3 regions of the Dermacoccus sp. 147Ba genome follow, and region 1 is predicted to be linked to each of the others. Evidence: riboswitches for the same ligand, from Rfam matches in the RefSeq annotation. Region 1 holds a riboswitch; each other region holds the start of a gene.
The links. A riboswitch is a leader RNA that binds a small molecule or an ion and turns the genes downstream of it on or off. The one in region 1 is predicted to bind S-adenosylmethionine.
Positions count from the first base shown of each region.

Region 2: linked by a shared signal. The riboswitch ahead of EVU97_RS12180 (TauD/TfdA family dioxygenase) and the one ahead of EVU97_RS01805 (homoserine O-acetyltransferase) in region 1 are both predicted to bind S-adenosylmethionine.
Region 3: linked by a shared signal. The riboswitch ahead of EVU97_RS14640 (MetQ/NlpA family ABC transporter substrate-binding protein) and the one ahead of EVU97_RS01805 (homoserine O-acetyltransferase) in region 1 are both predicted to bind S-adenosylmethionine.

Region 1 is NZ_SEHL01000001.1:397,650-401,868, forward strand. Features, by position in the region: gene EVU97_RS01790 (EcsC family protein) at 1-423, shown strand, start outside; gene EVU97_RS01795 (YkvA family protein) at 526-909, shown strand; gene EVU97_RS01800 (DUF4192 family protein) at 981-1,967, shown strand; SAM riboswitch class IV at 2,081-2,190, shown strand; gene EVU97_RS01805 (homoserine O-acetyltransferase) at 2,227-3,405, shown strand; gene EVU97_RS01810 (universal stress protein) at 3,471-3,827, shown strand; gene EVU97_RS01815 (RNA polymerase sigma factor) at 4,086-4,219, shown strand, end outside.
Region 2 is NZ_SEHL01000009.1:85,258-89,476, reverse strand. Features, by position in the region: gene EVU97_RS12190 (carbon starvation CstA family protein) at 1-604, opposite strand, end outside; gene EVU97_RS12185 (GNAT family N-acetyltransferase) at 722-1,309, opposite strand; gene EVU97_RS12180 (TauD/TfdA family dioxygenase) at 1,354-2,238, opposite strand; SAM riboswitch class IV at 2,254-2,369, opposite strand; gene EVU97_RS12175 (type ISP restriction/modification enzyme) at 2,975-4,219, opposite strand, start outside.
Region 3 is NZ_SEHL01000018.1:5,456-9,674, forward strand. Features, by position in the region: gene EVU97_RS14630 (methionine ABC transporter permease) at 26-703, opposite strand; gene EVU97_RS14635 (methionine ABC transporter ATP-binding protein) at 700-1,761, opposite strand; gene EVU97_RS14640 (MetQ/NlpA family ABC transporter substrate-binding protein) at 1,758-2,723, opposite strand; SAM riboswitch class IV at 2,944-3,055, opposite strand; gene msrA (peptide-methionine (S)-S-oxide reductase MsrA) at 3,283-3,936, opposite strand; gene EVU97_RS14650 (acyl-CoA thioesterase) at 4,028-4,219, opposite strand, start outside.

The DNA.
Region 1 (4,219 bases):
ACGATGCCCGTGGCCCTGCCCGCCAACATCGTCGGCTTCTACACCGTTGCCACGCGCATGGTGGCCTCCATCGCGCACCTGTACGGCCACAACCTGCGCGACGAGTCGGTCCGTTCGGCCATCCTGCTCGACCTCATTGGCGCCGATGCCACGCAGGTTCTCAAGGGCATGGGTGCGTTCAGCGGCGGTGTCGCGACGAATGTTGCGACCCGTCGTCTGCCCCCGGCGGCGCTCGCGGTCGTCAACAAGTCCGTCGCGTTCCGCCTGGGCACGCAGGTCGGGCGCAAGTTCCTCTCGCGCATCCCGCGCGTCATCCCGGTTGCGGGTGGCTTCATCGGTGCGGGGCTCGACGTCATGCTCCTGCGCAAGATCGCCGACGCGGCGCGCAAGGACTTCATCGCGGCCGTGCCGCCCACGGCCTGACGCTCCGCCGATCGTGACGACGCCCGCGCCCGCGGAATGCACCGCGTGGCGTCGGCGTTGTCGCTTTGTTCACCTGAACGCTCGTCAACCGGAGGCACTTCGATGGCACGTCCCACCTCGCTCGGTCGCCGCGTCACCCGACTCGCCGGCCTGAAATCCCTCGCTGCTGCAGTGACGGCGGCGTCCGCCGCCGGAGGTCCCTCGCTCACGACCCGCCTCAGCGCACTTCCGCGCCTGGCTCGCGCTGTGCGCTCCGGTTCGTACCGGGGCGTGAGCACCGCGCAGCTCGCGCTGCTCACGGCTGCTGCGGCCTACGTCGCCTCGCCGGTCGATCTGCTGCCCGAGGCGCTCCTGGGAGTCGTGGGTCTTGCGGACGACGCCGCCGTCCTCACGTGGCTGGCGAGCTCGCTCGTGCACGTCACCGACGACTTCCTCGACTGGGAGAAGCGCACAGGTGTGACGCTGGCGGGGGAGCGCGTGCGCTGAGGACGCCCTTGTCCACAGGCGCCAGCGCCTCGCACTGGTCGTGAGAAGTGTGGTCATGGCTTCGTGAAGCCATGACCACACTTCATCTCTCGGGCATGGGCCCGCTGCTCGCCCTCATGCCGTACGAGTTCGGCTTCGCTCCGACGGCGTCCCTCGTCGTCACGTTCATGGACGGCGGGCGAGTTTCGGGGGCTGCCCGCTTCGACGAAGCCGTCGTCACCCCGGAGCACGTTCACCACGTGCGCGATCGCGTCGTCGAGGCGTCGAATCGTCTCGGCACGAGTGGCGTCGTCGTCACGGCCTACCAGTGCAGTCCCGGCGTCGATCTCGACCTGGTCACGCGGGCTCTCGCACCGGCCGTCGAGGTGGAGCACGCCCTCGTCGTGGCCCCTGACGTCTGGTGGGCAACGACGTGCACCAAAGGCTGTTGTGACGGTGCACTGGCCCCAGTGCCGACTGCCGCCGATGTGCCCTCCCTCGCATCGGCCCTCGAGGGACGCCTCGAACCGGCGTCATCGCGTGACGAAGCCGTGGCCGCCCTCCACGCGGTTTCGCCACTGGCCCAACGGGCCGTCGCCGACCTGCTCGTCGGGCTACCGGGCGAGACCGGCCGGGTGCGCGCGGCCTGGCGTGAGGTGGCCTCAGGCTCCGGGCACCCCCACAGCACTCGCGAGCGTGAGGCTCTGGCACTCGTCGTCGACGCCATGCCCGATCCACTCCTGCGCGACGAGATGGTGTGGAGCGTCGTGCCCGAACTGGCCGCGGGAGCCCGTACCACGCGGCAGTGCTGGTCCGAGCCGGTGAGTTCGCAGCGCCTGTTGGAGATCCTCGTCGCCGTGCCCGAGCCGGCGCGAGCCCATTGGCTGTGTCTCGTGGCACTCGCGCGCTGGCGGGAAGGGGAGCGGCCCAGCGCTGTGCTCGCCGCCGCCGAGGCCCAGGAACGGGGCGCGCGCCTACCTCTCGTCGACCTCGTCGTGAGGATGACCTCCTCCGGCATGGCGTACGAGGACTTCCTGCGGCCGGCGAGGCCGAATCGTGCGGCGCGGCGCCGTCGCTGACGTCGTGGCGACGAGGCGAGAGAGTGCGGGCAGCCACCGGGCCGGCGCTTCACATCGTGGACATCAGCAGGGGCCTTCCTGGCGCATTCGCTGCACTCGCCCTAGTCTCAAAGCGTCAAGAGTCTCAGTCACACAAGCCCCGGCTGACTGAGCGGCAACCCTCCACCGCGGTGGGGTGCCCCGGGTGACGACAGGGCCGTGAACGCTGCGGCAAGCGCGGACTCGCCAGTCGCTTCGGCGAGTCCTTCGAGGAGGACACATGGCGAGCTCTCATTCAGCGCACGTCGCACCGGCCGCTACGCGTCCTGTGCAGGCGCCGAGTGGGTTCAACGCGCAGGCACGAGCCGTCGCTCTGGGAGACGTCGTTCTCGAAAGTGGCCGCACGCTGCCGGATGTCGTCATGACCTACGAGTGCTGGGGCGAGTTGAACGACGACGCGTCGAACGTCGTCCTCGTCGAGCACGCGCTCACGGGTGATTCGCACGTCGTCGGCGATACTGGCGACGGGCAGCCCACCCCGGGTTGGTGGCCAGGAATCATCGGCCCCGGCGCAGCACTGGACACCGACGAGTACTTCGTCGTCGCCATCAACGTTCTCGGTGGATGCCGTGGCAGTACCGGCCCCATCTCGCTCGCTCCGGACGGCGAGCCCTGGGGCGGACGTTTCCCGCAGGTGACCGTCCGAGACCAGGTCCGCGCCGAGGCGGCGTGCCTCGAAGCGCTCGGTGTGCGACGTCTGCACGCCGTCATCGGAGGCTCCTTCGGGGGGATGCGCACGGCCGAGTGGGTCGCGGGGTTCCCGGACCGCGTCGAGCGGGCATTGGTCGTGGCGAGCAGTGGCTGCGCGACCGCGGACCAGATTGCCTGGGGTCACACCCAGGTCGTCGCCATCACGTCCGACCCGGAATTCCGCGACGGCGACTACCTGCGTCACGGCACGTTTCCCACGAACGGCCTCGCCTTGGCCCGCCAGATCGCTCACGCCTCGTATCGCAGCGCAAGCGAGTTCGAGGCACGGTTCGGCGCCGAGCCCCAGCCAGGTGAGGACCCGCTCGAGGGCGGTCGCTTCAGCGTCGAGGGCTACCTCGACCACCACGGGGCCAAACTCGCGCGACGCTTCGACCCGCTGGCCTACGTGCGCCTGACGCAGGCCATGGCGACCCACGACATCGGGCGAGGACGCGGCGGGCTCGACGCGGTGCTGGAGGCGTACGAAGGAGAACTCCTCGTGGCCGCAGTCGACTCCGATCGACTCTTTCCCGTGAGCGCATCGACGCGGATGGTGCGCGCCTACGGTCGCGGACGACTGCGCATGATCCACTCGCCCTACGGCCACGACGGATTCCTCATCGAGGCCGACCAGATCGCGTCGCTCGTGCATGAACTCGTCCAGCGACCGTTGCGCGGAACACCGCGGCTCGTGCGCGGCGTCGCATGAGTGGCCCACCGCAGGGGCCTCGGGTAGCGTGACGGCAGATTCCGAATTTCGCGAGTGAGGTCGCCATGTCCGTCATCGTCAGTTTCGCGCCCGGCCCCGAGGGCGAAGCCGCCCTCGCCGAGGCAGCTCGCCAGTCGAAGGATCTGGGTCGCCCGCTCATCGTGGTGTGCACGGTGCCCTCGGACGAGGCTCGCACCGCGGCCCGCAAGGCGGCCGAGGAGTACACCGGCGCACAGGTCGTCGATGTGCAGGACGGCGCCGACGCCGTGGAATCCATCCTCGAGGAGATTTCCCGAGTGCAGCCCGCCCTGCTCGTCATCGGGCTGCGCAGGCGCACCCCTGTCGGCAAGTTGATCCTGGGCACGAGTGCTCAGCGCTTGTTGCTCGACGCCCCGTGCCCCGTGCTCGCCGTCAAGCCCTGAGGCTCCCGAACGGCCTTCAGTTGCTGAGATGGCGGCCGATCCGGGGCAGGGAATGAACGTCAATCGAAGCTCGTTGAACCCCGTGATTCTGCGGTTTCGTCCGTCGAGTTTTATAATGGGTGAAGAAGCGGTCACCACCCGGAGCGCCAAGCGCGGGGTTTCGTGATCGCACTCCTCGTTCCGGTGTCGCTTCGATCGTCGCTGCCCTGCGGCCGACGACGGCGACGCATTACTTTCGGAAGGTAGTTGGTGACGACAGTGTCGAAGACCACGCAGCCCCCCGCACTTCCCGCGGATGTCGACCACCCGGCTCTGGCAGCTCTGTTCGAATCGGGTCGTGAGACGGGCTCGGTGGACAGCGTCGCATTGAAGGACGCGATCGAAGAGGCACA
Region 2 (4,219 bases), on a different contig from region 1:
GCACGGCGATCAGGATGATCATGATCGTCATGACGGCGAACATGGCCGCCCAACCGCCGACCGGGCCGAGCGTGTCACGGGCCATCTGGCCGAGGCTGCGACCGCCGCGGCGCGTGGAGATGGCGAGCACCATGTAGTCCTGCACGGCGCCCGCGAAGATCACACCGAAGATGATCCAAAGCGTGCCCGGCAGGTAACCCATCTGCGCGGCGAGCACGGGGCCGACGAGCGGGCCGGCGCCGGCGATGGCGGCGAAGTGGTGACCGAACAGCACGCGCCGGTCGGTGGGCAGGAAATCCTGGCCGTTCTCGAACTGCTCGGCCGGGGTGGCGAGATCGTCGCGCGGACGGATGACCTTGTACTGGATGAGGCGGCTGTACAGCATGTAGCCGATGACGTAGCTGCCGACGGCAGCCATGACGAACCAGATCGAGTTGACGTGCTCGCCGCGGACGAACGCAACCATCGTCCAACCGATGGCGGCGATGACGGCCGCGACGGCGATGACGATCTTCTGACGTCCCGTGATCTGGCGGGGTAGGTCGACCGCGACCGGGGGCGTGTTCCCGTCGCGCTCGGGGGTTTTGGTGCTCGACGCGGGCACGAAGACCTCCCTTTTCGTGTGAGTGTGAGCAGGGACACGTTATGCCGTGTCGGGTAGGTCACAGGGTTTTGACACCGCGAGTGGAGGTCACACCTTCATCACGAATTTGGACGAGCGTCACGCAGTGGGGCCGGTGGGGCGCGGCCCGTCGCCGAACCAGTAGCGACGGCTGTCTTCACGAACGTCCTCGAGCTGCCCGCCGCAGGCCTCGATGACGGCGCGCGAGGCGCCGTTCGTCTGCGCGCAGCAGACGAGCACGGGGGCGATGTCGAGCGCGGCGGCTTCGGCGAGCCCGAGCTTCAGAGCCTCCTTCGCGATGCCGCGTCCGCGAGCGGCCGGCCGCACGGAGTAGCCGATGTGGCCGCCGAGTTCGTAGAGGAACTCGTTGAGCGCGTGACGCAGGGCGAGGTGACCGACGAGGGCGCCGTCGTCGACGATCCAGAAGTAGGAGCAGTGGACGAGGCCGGTGTGCGGCGGCCACATCGTGTTGCCCTGGCGGGCGCAGTCTTCGACGTAGGCGGCAAAGCCGTCGGAGGTGATGTCGACGTCGGTGCCCGCGAAGAAGCCCGAGCCGTCCATGCCGCCCGCGCACACCCAGTGGTCGCCGCGCGAGTCGGTGGTGGCGTCGCGAAACTCGCGCAGCATGGCCGACCAGTCGTCGTAGCGCGCGGCGTCGGGGGCGATGAGTTCGATCATGTCGGTCATCTCATCACCCCCGACGGTGGAGCGTCGATCAGTTTTCGTTGCGCTTACTGAGCGCGCAGGCCGTCGACGCCGCGGGGCTCGTCGCCGCGCACGGTGACGCGGTGCATGACGCGGGTGTTCGTGTAGTCGCGGTTGGCGTAGTGGGAGGTGGCGCGGTTGTCCCAGAGGCCGACGTCGCCGGGCGCCCAGCGGTGACGGATCGTGTGCTCGGGCTGCGTGAGGTGGGCGTAGAGGGCGTCGAGGATGGCACGCGATTCGGCTTCGGAGACGTCGCTGACGTGGGACGTGAAGCCGGGGTTGACGAAGAGGCCGCGGCGGCCGGTCTCGGGGTGGACGCGGACGACGGGGTGCTCGACGGCGGGCAGTTCGGTGACGATCTCGCCCTCCCACTCGTGGCCGCCGTTCTTCTTGAGGAAGGCGCCCCACTCGCGGTTGCCGTCGTGGACGGCGAGCAGCTGGTCGGCGAGCGCCTTGAAGGGTGCGGAGAGGGAGTCGTAGGCGGCCTGGCTGTCGGCCCAGGACGTGTCGCCGCCGTAGGGCGGGAGCGTCACGGCGCGGAGGATGCTGATGGCCGGCGGCCGCTTCATGAACGTGACGTCGGTGTGCCAGACATCGGAGAAGGAGAACTCGGGGTCGCTCGAATCGATGTTGTAGATCTCGCTGCGCTCGTGGTTGCCGGCGACAGGGTGGCCGGGCGTCAGGTCGCCGAGGAGGTTGCCGAGGCGCACCTGGGCGTCGTCGTCGAAGCCGTGCTGATCGCGGAAAAAGAGCACCTTGTGGGCGAGCAGGGCGCGGCGGATGTCGAAGGCCGCGATCTCGTCGATGGACGCCAGGTCGATGCCGTGGATGACGGCGCCCAGGGCCGGGCCGAGGCGCTCGATGCGCAGGCCGGGCGTCGTGGCGGGAGCGTGGGTGGCGAGAAGTGTCATGACAGCCTCTTTGGTTCGATGCGCTTGCGCAGACGCCGGGCGGCGTTGCGCCAGGTCGTTACTCGGGGCACCCCACCGCAGTGGAGGGTTGCCGTCCGGCCAGCCGAGACTTGTCGCCGGAACTCGTGACCCACTCATAACTTAAGCGCAGGCTTCGCAGAACGAACAGTTATTGGTTGGTGAGTGTCCGCATCGCGGGATCTAACGGAAGGTCGTGCTGTTGTCGCGGGCAACCTGGACACCCGCAGTCGATCGCCTTCCGATCGTCGCTCACTAGGGAGCTCCGACGAGGGGCCCCTACCGGCGACGACTCCCACTTCAACGCTTCGATCCTGGCGCACCCCCGCCAACGATCCGAACGGCCGCCTTTGGCACTCCGTACCCGCGGCCGGGCAGAACCGCTCGCTTCGCTTTCGATGGCCTTCCATGGCCAGCCAAGCGCAAGCACTCCCTGCACCGCGACATCCGTGAAAGCGCGGCAACCGCGCTCACAATGGCCACACCGCAACGAACCTTGCCTGGCTCACAGCCCCTATCCGCGAGGTGTGCCTCCTTCTCGCCCGGCATCTCTAGCCAAAGGCGAGGGCCGGAGACCTTCCAGGCCTGGCCCATCACACGGTTCCATCCGCAATGACACCCCTAAAGCCCCGAGCTGTTCGAGTGCAGGAGTGCCCGTCAAACTTTTCACCTGCCAGAGCGCAACTGACACTCTCATCCTGGATCTTGCCGGTCACTTTCATGGCTGCGACTTAACCTTCAAGAAAGGGAGGGAGTCGACAATTTTCATCGTTCCGAGGCTCACTGTGACGATGCGGGCTAGGAGGTCGATGATGTACCGCGGGTCGCCGACTTCCTTCGACCAGTCGTTCGGGTCGTTGACGATGCCCGAGGCCTTGTCCGTCTTGATGTAGTAGCGATCAATGATCCACTCGATCGCCGAACGTGAGCCCAGCATGTAGCGGTACGCCTCCTGCGGGATGCCCGCGAGGGTGATACGCGAGTTGTAGTGGATCGTCGCGCGGTCGTGGCGCTCACCCGCGGCCTTCTGTTCGGGCGACGGCTTCCCGAAGCGCATCTTCTTGTCGCCGACGGCGTAGAACGCGTACGGGTCCTGACCGCCGGCAGGCTGCGCGCCGAGGCCCGGGAGTGGATACGGCTCCACGGTCTCGTATCCGAGGTGCAGCTCCGAGAGCTTGCGCCCTGCGTCGATGAACGGCTGCGCTTCTTCGACGAGCGGGATACGCGGCAGCACCTTCTTCAAGTCCGCCGCGTACGTCTCGCGGTAGTCGGGCGAGTGCAGCAGCCCGTAGACGTAGAAGAAGATGTCGTCCTTCGTGATCGAGGTTCCGTACGCCGCCTGGAACCTCGTCAGCGCCTCATCGGTGATGTTGTCGATGCGGCGGTATCCGTCGACGACGTCGTGTGCGGCTGAGGTGCCGAGCGACAGCATGCCTTCGTCAGCATCGACCTTCTCGTAGCGGTACCGGGGCACGAACTGGGTCGCATAACCGAACAACGCTGTGTCGGGGACGCAATCGAGCATCTGGACTGCGGGAAGAGCAACGTCCCGCGGGCCCATCGTCACGATTCCCAAATTGTCAACATTGGGAACTGGGAAGGAAACTGGGAGGATTCCTGGACGGTGTAACCAGTCGGGGTCGATCACCAGATTGGCCTTTTCGAAGGGGCGGTACATCGCGTGCCCTAGGCGGCCGGGGTCGAATCCGATGCGTTGTCCGCGGGCCAAACGCGATTCAAGAGAAGAGGACCACTTGATTCTGGCCGGGTCGTAGGACCGCTCGCCAGCGAGGGCTTCTTCATACGTCTGGACGGCACGGCGCATGGCAAGCGCAATGCGCTTTCTGCCCGCGTTATAGACCCAAGCGTCCCGGTTGCTCTGAACACCTGGCCTTCCGACCTGAAAGATTCCTCGCGGACCCTGGTCCGCCGCAAGGGGCAGGAACGCCTCAAAGTCGTCGCG
Region 3 (4,219 bases), on a different contig from region 1:
CCCTTTGGACGCCCGAGCGCGTCGATCAGTGACGCAGAGCCTTGCGGGCCAGTGCGTTACCGATGAACTGCGCGATCTGCACGAACACGATGATGATGACGACGGCTGCCCACGTCACGGCCCACTGGTAGCGCTGGTAGCCGTACGCCAGCGCGAAGTTGCCGAGACCGCCGCCGCCCATCGCGCCGACGACCGCGGTCATGTCGATGACGGCGACGAGCGCGAAGGTGTACCCGAGGATGAGCGGCGCGAGCGCCTCGGGGATGAGAACGGTGCGGATGATCCGCCACGGGCTCGCGCCCATCGCCTGAGCCGCCTCGATGACGCCCGGGTCGACACTCACGAGGTTCTGTTCGACGATGCGACTGATGCCGAACGTTGCGGCGAGCGTCAGCGGGAAGATCATCGACGCGGTACCGATCGTCGAGCCGGTGACCTTCAGCGTCAGCGGACCGAGCGCGGCCGCGAAGATGATGAACGGGATCGGCCGGATGATGTTGACGAGCACGTTGAGGATCGTGTGAACCGTCGGGTTGGCCATGATGCCGCCGCGGCGCGTCGTGTTGAGCAGCACGCCGAGCACGAGCCCGAACAGACCGCCGAGGACGATGGTGGCGCTGACCATGAGGAGGGTCTGCCCGACCGACTCCCACAGCACGGGGCGCAGTGCGCTCCAGTCCGTGTCCGCAGTGATGACCTTCATGCCGTGGCCTCCTCGAGTTCGTGGACGGTGGCGACCTGGGCGAGGTCGGTCAGCACCTGCGTGACGGTGACGTCGTCACCGCGCAGGGCCAGGGTCAACGTCGTGAGGTTCGCTTCCTTGAGGGGCGTGAGGCCACCGTGGACGATCTCCGGTTCGACACCGCGGGCGCCGGTGGAGGCGAGAACCCTTCCGAATCCAGCGGAGTCGTGGACGGTTGCCGTGACGAGGCGTCCGCTCACCCTCTCGCGCAGCCGCGCGATCTCGCGGGCGTCGGGCACGTTGCGCAGCGTCGCGTCGACGAGCCGCCGCGTGGCTGACGATGTCGGTGCGCCGAGCACCTGCTCGGTCGGCCCGGATTCGACGAGGCGGCCGTGTTCGAGGACCACGACGTCGTCGGCCAGTTCACGCACGACGTCCATCTCGTGCGTGATGACGACGATCGTCACGCCGAGCTCATCGTTGACGCGGCGCAGGAGGGCGAGGACGTCCTTCGTCGTGTCGGGGTCGAGGGCGGAGGTCGACTCGTCGGCGAGCAGGATCTCCGGGTTCGTGGCCAGGGCGCGGGCGATGCCGACGCGCTGCTTCTGGCCGCCGGACAGCTCGTCAGGATAGGCCCAGGCCTTCTCCGTCAGACCGACGAAGTGGAGCAGTTCGGTGACTCGCGCCTCCTGCTTGTCCTTGTCCCAACCGGCGACCTCGAGCGGATAGGCGACGTTGGCGTACACCGTGCGCGAGCGGATGAGATTGAACTGCTGGAACACCATGCCGATGCGGGCCCGCAGAGCTCGGATCTGCTTTGCTCCCAGACCCGCCAGATCGACGCCGTCGACCTCGACGGAGCCGGTCGTCGGGGTCTCGAGCGCGTTGATGAGCCGCACGAGGGTGCTCTTGCCTGCACCGGAGAACCCGATGACGGCGAGGACGCGGCCGGTAGCGACGTCGAGGTCGATCTCCTGCAGCGCGGTGACGTTCTTCTTGCCGCGCACGAAGGTCTTGCTCACGCCGCGCAGCCGGACCGCCGGCGCGTTCTCGGGTCGGGCCGGGGGAGTGGGGGTCACTTCTTGGCCTTGATCTGCGACTCGATGCGGGTGAGGATGCCGCGCACGTCCGCGACGGAACGCTTCACCTCGTACTGGGTTCCCTTGGTGCGCTTGGAGATGAGGTCCTGCACCGACTTCTCGTGGTACGCCTGGACGAACTTCGCGTACGTCGGGTTGTCGGCGTCCTTCTTGCGGGCCACGATGACGTTGATGTACGGCTCCGAGGACTTCGCCTTGGGGTCGTCCTTGAACAGCGCCTTGCTCGGGTCGAGGTTCGCGTCGGCGGCGAAGTTGTTGTTGACCACGGCGCCCTCGACGGAGGGCAGGGCGGCTGCGGTCTGGGCAGCGTCGACGGGCGTGACGCCGACCTTCGACTTCGCGGCGTCGATCTCGGCGGGCGTCGACAGGGAGTTGCCCCCGCCCTTGAGCGTGAGCAGACCGGCGCTCTGCAGGAGCAGGAGGGCGCGTGCCTGGTTCGTCGCGTCGTTCGGGATGGCGACCTTGCCGCCGTCGGCGAACTCGTTCACCGTGGTGTGCTTCTTCGAGTACAGCGACAGCGGCACGATGTAGGTGGAGCCGACCGGCGTCAGGGTGTCGTTCTTCGCGGCGTTGTAGTCGGCGAGGAACTGCAGGTGCTGGAACTGGTTGACGTCGACCTGGCCCTGGGAGAGCGCCGGGTTGGCCTGCGTGTAGTCGGTGAAGTTGACCGGCTGGATGTCGAGGCCGTACTTCTTCTTGCCGACCTTGACCAGTTCGGTCCAGTACGGGTCGGACGCTTCGGTGGTACCGACGGTGATCTTCGTCAGCTTCTCGTCGTCGCTACCCGTGAAGGCCTTGATGCCGAAGCCTGCGGCGAGCGCGACGACGAGGACGCCTGCGCCGATGGCCGCGTACTTGGGGCCGTTGCTCTTCGGCTTTTCGGGCAGGGCCTGGACGGCCGGGCTGGCTCCGGGGGTGGTGGAGTTGGTGTTCTCGGACATGGTGATGCCTTCCTCGAAGGGGCGTGCGAGGCGCCGGTGGGGTGGGCGGCGACGACCGCCCGACGATGGGTGCGGTCAGTGCTTGGGGCGCGCGAACGCGGCGTCGTGCGTGTGCGGTCGCGCGGTGGGGGCCTGGGTGGGGCGATGCGTGTGCTGCATGTGATCTCCCGGGATCGGGCGCACCGGTACGAAGCCCTCGAAAGGGATGTGTTCCGGGTGCGGAACGTGCTTGCCGCGCGGTTGACGCGGCCGTGTCATCACCTGGAGCACCCCGCCACGTTCGTGAGGGTTGCCGTCCGACCAGCCAGGGCTTTGCATCGGATCTCTTGACAGGCATTACATTAGAGGCGCCGCGAGAAGCCCGTCAAATCAAGTGATCTGGGCCACTCTGTGTCACCGCTGGGCCGAGTTTCCTGCGGTTGGGTAGTCGCCGCCTCGACCCAACGGCAGGAAAGTCTGCCCAGTGGAGAGATGCGCTGACGCCGTGCTCTCCCCGTGGGCTGGAGTCACTAGGGGCGGAGCGTGGACTCCACGGGGTCGAGGTACCCCGAGCTCGCGCTTATTTGCTCGGCGGAAGAACGTCGGTCTGCGCGGGGAGGTCGGCCACGCCGACCGGGCACGTCACGCCCTTGTAGCCGTGATTGCAGTACCCGCCTGGATTTTTCGCGAGGTACTGCTGGTGGTAGCCCTCGGCCGGCCAGAACTTTCCGGCTTCGTCGGCGGGCTTCATCTCCGTCGTGATGGCGCCGCGGCCCGCGTCGGTCAGCGCATCCTGGAACGCTTCCGCGGTGCGACGCGTAGCGGTCTCCTGCTGGGGCGTCGTCCAGTAGACCGCAGAGCGGTACTGCGTGCCGATGTCATTGCCCTGACGGTTGGCCGTCGTCGGGTCATGGTTCTCCCAGAACGCCTTGAGCAGCTGGGCCGGGGAGACCTTCTCCGGGTCGTACGCGATCTGGACGGCCTCGGTGTGGCCCGTCGTGCCCGTGCAGACGTCCTCGTACGAGGGGTTCTCACGGTCGCCACCCATGTAGCCGACGGCCGTCGAGACGACCCCCGGGATCTGCCAGAAGATGCGCTCCGCACCCCAGAAACATCCCATCGCGACGTACAGCGTCTCGGTCTTGTCCGGCCACCCGCCGAGCAGTGGCGTGCCGAGAACGTCGTGCACGGCAGCGACGTCGACCGGGGCGGAATCCTGACGGGTGAACCACATGGGGCGTTCCTTTCACTGGAGTCGCTGTGTTCAACGCAGGCGTGTCCGAGAGGATTCCGAACTCGCGGAGCAACCGCGTGAACGGCGCGCGTCAGTCGACGAGCGGCGGCACTTCGAGTGGGATGGGGCGCAGTAGCCTCGCGCGGATCTCGACCATCGTCTGCGCGTCCGTGTCGAGCGCGACGTCCTCGGAAAGCGTTGGCACCCAAGGCGGCACGGCCCGCTTGTCGCCGTCGTTGTCAAGGCCGACAAGCACCATCGTGCACTCGGTCGTGAGGTTCAG